DNA from 2 places in the Cellulophaga sp. HaHaR_3_176 genome. Region 2 is predicted to be linked to the other one. Evidence: riboswitches for the same ligand, from Rfam matches in the RefSeq annotation. Region 2 holds a riboswitch; the other holds the start of a gene.
What was found. A riboswitch is a leader RNA that binds a small molecule or an ion and turns the genes downstream of it on or off. The one in region 2 is predicted to bind S-adenosylmethionine.
Positions count from the first base shown of each region.

Region 1 (3,217 bases), 1.3 Mb from region 2:
AAAAGAATCGAATTTAATTTTATCTAATATATACCACAAAAAAGGTGAAGATAAAAAGGCTTTTTCTTACATGAATGAGTATAGACTACTTTATGAGAAAGAAGCTGACGAAAAATTTAAAAAAGGACTTGGAGTTGCTCTTAGTAAAATGAAATTTGAAAATCAAAAAAAACAACTTATAGATGATCAAAGTAAAGTTATTGCGAAGCAAAAGAGTTATGTATATTTAGCCATAGCTGCTCTTTTGATAGTTTCTTTATTTCTAATTCAAATTTACAGAACAAATAAACTTCAGCTAAAACATACAGAAGAGTTAGAGGAAAAACAAAACATATTATTGCAACATGAGGCAGAACTCAGTGAAGCGAACGAAACTAAAGACAAATTATTTTCAATTATAGCACATGACCTCAAAGGGCCTATCAATTCTTTTTATGCACTTTTAGAACTTTCCTTGACAGGATCAATGACCAAGGAAGATTATAACATTTTACTGCCTAAAGCTTTAAAAAACATACAAGGTATTTCAGTAATGCTGAACAATCTTTTAGAATGGGCTAAAACACAAATGAATGGTATTGTTGTAGAACAGCGACAATTAGAAATAAATAGTGTTTTAGAAAACACAATCAAGGTTTTATCTCCATTAGCAGAAAAAAAGCTGATTAGTATTAATAATCTAGTACCTAATACTAATTGTTTTAGTGATAAAAATCACTTGACAATAATTCTTAGAAACCTTATAAGTAATGCTATTAAATTTACAAATACAAACGGTATTATAACTATTAATGCTTCAATTAAAAATAATTTTCTTGAAATTGCTATTGCCGATAATGGAATTGGTATGTCTCCTGAAAAACTACAAATGCTTTTTAAAAGTGCTCATATGAAATCTTCTTTTGGGACTGATAATGAAAAAGGGACAGGTCTTGGTCTTTTTTTATGTAAAGAAATGGCAGAAGGAAATGGTGGTGAATTATGGGTAACTAGTGAGGAAAATGTTGGTACAACCATATATTTTACGGTACCTATGTCTAACAAAGTATGACACATTTGCATAAAAATTTCTGCACTCATACAGATGTATTTTAGAAAACTTATAGCTTAAGGTAATTCATATTTTAAATCAAAGTACATACTCTACACAACAATAACAGTATAAATAGGCACCATATTTACATCATTAGAAAAATTTGTTACTATGATATTATCTGAAGGAAAATAAACCAAGTCCATAATTATCTATGAATTGAAAAGATTGGTTTAGCGAATAATTATAATTTTAAGAATTAACTTATTTTAAGAATAATTAATCTTTTTATATCTTAATTTTACCGCCTTAAAATTAGTATCAAGAATCTCAAAAAAAAGAGATAGCAACCTGCAATAACGAGCAAGGTGCTAAATAGATAAGCCAATTAATTGGAACAAATGTTAATTCATACTTCTATTTGTTTGCAGCTATTTCTTTTTTAAAGTATAAAGTAGTATGTCAAATAAAAAAGAACGTATTCCTAAATTTTCAGCACTAATCCCCCTATTTGTATTTGTTTTTACGTTTTTAGGCGTTGGTATTTACCAAAATGATTTTTATGCCTTACCTGCTCCTATTGCTGTTATTGTCGGTATTATAGTTGCTTTTATAATGTTCAAGCAAACTATAAAATCAAAAATTAACACATTGCTAAAAGGTTGTGGTGATGATAAAATATTAACCATGTGCCTTATCTACTTATTAGCAGGTGCATTTGCTGCAATTACTAATGAAACAGGTAGTGTAGATGCCATTGTAAATCTTGGTTTAGATTATATTGCGATTCAATATATTTATGTAGGCATTTTTATTATAGCAGGTTTCTTATCCGTTTCTACTGGAACATCTGTAGGTGCAATAGTTGCATTGGCGCCAATAGTGGTTGGTTTTGCTGATAAAAGTAGTGCTGATTTAGCTATTTTATGTGGCGCATTATTAGGTGGTAGTATGTTTGGAGATAACTTATCAGTTATTTCAGACACAACTATAGCCGCAACTCAATCTTTAGGTTGTAAGATGAGTGATAAGTTCAAACAAAATATTAAAATCGCTATACCAGCAGCCTTATTTACGATTGCTATTTTAATTTTTCAAGGTCTAGGCCTTAAATCTTCTGAAACAGAAGTTGTTATATATACATATTCTGTAATTAAAATTATACCTTATTTATTGGTTATCATTCTTTCTATAGTTGGTGTGAATGTATTTGCAACCTTGCTTTTAGGGACTATTTTTGCAGGTTTATTAGGAATTATATATGGTGATTTTACATTGATAGAAGCTACTAAAATATCTTATTTAGGCTTTACAAATATGACTGAAATATTCCTACTATCCTTACTTACAGGAGGTTTAGCTGCATTAGTTGAAAAAAATGGAGGAATTGATTTTATACTGGTTAAAATTAAAAAGTTAATCAAAAACCAAAAAACAGCACAATTAGGTATCGCAAGCTTAGTTGGTACTATTAATATGGCTATTGCAAACAATACTGTATCTATTATAATTGCTGGCCCTATTGCAAAAACTATAAATGATGAATACGAACTAGATAATAAAAAAACAGCTTCTATTTTAGATATTTTTGCCTGTATTATTCAAGGTTTATTACCATATGGTGCGCAAGTATTAATGATTTTAAGTTTCTCTAAAGGTAAAATTGATTATTTCGACTTGGTATCTAATACCTGGTATTTATTATTACTGTTCATTTACACCATCGTATTTATAAGTCTTAAACCTTTAAAAACACGATAAAAAGGTTTGTTTTAGATAAAATTACACACTCAAGTACTACAATTATAGCTAGTTATATTCTAGTAGTTAAGATTAGATAAAATCTATTATCTTCATAGCATATATGAAAACCAGATTTTTAACTAGACTATAAAATGAGTAAAAAACCAACTATTTATTCAAGAAGAAAATTCACCAAACTTTCGGCTGCAGGCTTAGCAAGTATACCATTATTATCTTTTAATAATGCTGCTCAACCAACTGTATCAACATCTCCAATTGACCTAGAGGTGCATCTGTTTTCAAAGCATTTACAGTTTTTAAATTATGAAGATATGTCAGCAGCGGCAGCTGAAATGGGGTTTGATGGTTTAGATTTAACCGTGCGTAAAAAAGGTCATGTACTACCTGAAAATGTGGCAAGTGATTTGCCTAAGGCTGTAA
Region 1 is NZ_CP058990.1:1,405,758-1,408,974, forward strand. Features, by position in the region: gene H0I23_RS05985 (tetratricopeptide repeat protein) at 1-1,051, shown strand, start outside; SAM-I-IV-variant riboswitch at 1,347-1,445, shown strand; gene H0I23_RS05990 (Na+/H+ antiporter NhaC family protein) at 1,493-2,794, shown strand; gene H0I23_RS05995 (sugar phosphate isomerase/epimerase) at 2,929-3,217, shown strand, end outside.
Region 1: it holds a riboswitch for S-adenosylmethionine, as region 2 does, so the genes downstream of both, H0I23_RS05990 (Na+/H+ antiporter NhaC family protein) here and H0I23_RS00410 (O-acetylhomoserine aminocarboxypropyltransferase/cysteine synthase family protein) in region 2, are expected to answer to the same signal.

Region 2 (3,217 bases):
AGACAATTGAATGTCTTGAGATACACCGCCGTAATTGGTATAGTTATTTATTTTTAAATGATGTAACATAGTATTTTATTTAAACCTACTAAGTCTTTAAAAAAATTAGCAGGCACTAATAGTTATAAACTAAAATATTTTAAAGTGATGCAAAAGCCTGAGTCAAATCTGCTTTTAAATCTTCAATATCTTCTAAACCAACAGACAAACGAACTAAGTCTTGTGGTACACCTGCAGCATCTTGTTGTTCAGCTGTTAATTGTTGATGTGTTGTACTTGCTGGGTGAATAATTAAAGATTTTGTATCGCCAATATTAGCTAGCAATGAGAATATTTTGGCTGCATCTGTTACTTTTTGAGCAGCTTCAAAACCACCTTTTATTCCGAAAGTAACTAAACCACTTTGACCTTTTGGCAAGTATTCTTTTGCTAAATCGTAATATTTACTACTTTTTAAACCTGGATAATTTACCCAAGCTACTTCTTCTCTACTCTCTAACCAAGTCGCTAATTCTAAAGCATTGGCACTATGTTGCTTTATACGAACAGGCAGAGTTTCTAAACCTTGAATAATTTGAAATGCATTAAATGGACTTAAAGCACCACCAAAATCACGTAAACCTTCTAAAATCAATTTAAATGTAAATGCTGCAGCACCCAACGCTTCGCTATATACTAAACCATGGTAACCCGCTGAAGGTTCTGTAAACTCAGGGAATTTACCATTTGTCCAATCAAAAGTACCTGCATCAATTATTGCCCCACCAAGTGAAGTTCCTTGACCACCAATATATTTTGTAAGTGAATGAATAACTAAATTTGCTCCATGCTCAATTGGATTTAATAAAACAGGTGATGCTACTGTATTATCAACAATAAAAGGAACTTCTGCTGCTTTAGCTTCTTTTGAAATCGCTTTTAAATCTAACACATCTAATTTTGGATTTCCAAGAGATTCTACAAAAAAGGCTCTTGTATTATCTTGTACTGCTTTACCAAAATCTTCGGGGTTTGATGCATCAACAAAGGTTGTTGTAATTCCTAATCTTGGTAAAGTAACATTCAATAAATTAAAAGTACCACCATACAAACTACTTGAAGCAACAATATGATCTCCTGCTTTTAAAAGCGTTAGCAAACCTGTAGCTATTGCTGAAGTACCAGATGCAAAAACTACCGCACCTACACCACCCTCAACAGCAGCTAATCTATTTTGTAAAATTTCGTTTGTTGGGTTATTTAAACGTGTGTAAATAAACCCTAACTCTCCTAAAGAGAATAATTTTGCGGCATGGTCCGTGTCTCTAAAAACATATGATGATGTTTGGTAGATTGGAACTGCTCTTGTACCTGCAGTTTGTGTTGTGTCATGTCCTGCATGTAATGCGTTTGTTGCTAATTTGTGATCACTCATGATTTTTTTGTTTTTCTAAATTAATTAATAATATAAAAAGTCAAACTTATTAATCAGACCACTGTCTGAGTTAAGTGAAAATCAAAAAGTTATTAAGAAGAAATATTCAAATGCTCTAGAAAAGCAATTGATTTATTTGTTATCTGCCGCCAATGCCGTGTAGCACATTTGGTAGAATTTAGCACCTTCATTGTTTCATAAATGAGAACAAAGGGTTGCTAAGGTTTCAAAGGGTCTATTCCCTCCACCTTTCTTGATAACTATTCAATACGTGTTTGAACTTGTAAGCTGCAAATTAACTATGGAACTTTTAAAATTCCTAATAATTAACTAATATTTTTAAATTCACTTCTAATTGTTAAAAAATTTCCTCTACTGATTTTTAGCAAAAAAATAGAGGAAACTTTTTTGAATAATTTATATGTTGAATGCTGATTTTATAGCCTCAATTGTATCTAATTTTTCCCATGTAAACAACTCAACTTCTTTTTCTACTTTACCGTTGTAAGGAGATTCGAAAGTTTTAGTTACTGTAATAGGCTCTTTACCCATATGGCCGTAAGCTGCTGTTTCTAAATAAATAGGATTACGTAATTTTAAACGTTCTTCTATAGCAAACGGACGCATATCAAATAATTCAGCCACTTTTCTTGCAATCTGACCATCATTCAAATTTACTTTTGCAGTGCCATAAGTATCTACATAAATAGATGTTGGTTCTACTACGCCAATTGCATAACTTACCTGTACTAATATTTCATCTGCTATACCAGCTGCCACTAAATTTTTAGCTGCATGTCGGGCTGCGTAAGCTGCACTTCTATCTACTTTACTTGGATCTTTACCACTAAATGCTCCACCACCATGTGCACCTTTGCCACCGTAAGTATCAACAATAATCTTACGACCAGTTAAACCTGTATCGCCATGAGGGCCACCAATTACAAACTTACCTGTTGGGTTTATATGGTACGTAATAGCATCATCAAACAAAACCTGAATACCTTCTGGTAATTGTGCTTTAACTCTCGGTATTAAAATTGAAATTATATCTGTTTTTATCTTAGCTAACATTTTTTCATCGTTAGCATCAAAAGCATCATGCTGTGTAGAAACTACAATCGTATCAATACGCTGCGGAACATTGTTATCATCATACTCAATAGTTACTTGTGCTTTTGCATCTGGCCTTAAATAACTTATTTCTGAATTTTCTCTTCTTAAATCAGCTAATGCTTGTAATATTTTGTGTGAAATATCTAAAGCCAAAGGCATGTAGTTCTCTGTTTCTTTGGTTGCATAACCAAACATCATACCTTGATCACCAGCTCCTTGCTCTTCTTTAGAACCACGATCTACACCTTGGCTAATATCTTTAGATTGCTCATGTATTAAAGAAATAACACCACAAGAGTCTCCACTAAATTGATATTCGCCTTTTGTATATCCGATTTTATTGATAACGTCTCTAGCAATTTGCTGAACGTCTAAATAGGTATCACTCTTAACTTCACCCGCTAAAACAACCTGACCTGTAGTCACTAATGTTTCGCATGCTACTTTACTTTCTGGATCAAAAGCTAAAAAATTATCTAAAAGTGCATCACTAATTTGGTCTGCTACTTTATCTGGGTGTCCTTCACTAACAGATTCTGATGTAAATAAATAAGCCATTATATGGTTTTATCTTTTAGGAAGACCTGACTAAAAACACTGAAAAAGAAGATAGCAACTAATTAAAAAATTAGTCACAACTGCTTTAGCATTTTTTACGAGGTTGCAATCAGTCAAATCCTTCCTCAA
Region 2 is NZ_CP058990.1:92,925-96,141, reverse strand. Features, by position in the region: gene thrA (bifunctional aspartate kinase/homoserine dehydrogenase I) at 1-69, opposite strand, end outside; gene H0I23_RS00410 (O-acetylhomoserine aminocarboxypropyltransferase/cysteine synthase family protein) at 140-1,414, opposite strand; SAM riboswitch class I at 1,551-1,677, opposite strand; gene metK (methionine adenosyltransferase) at 1,832-3,088, opposite strand.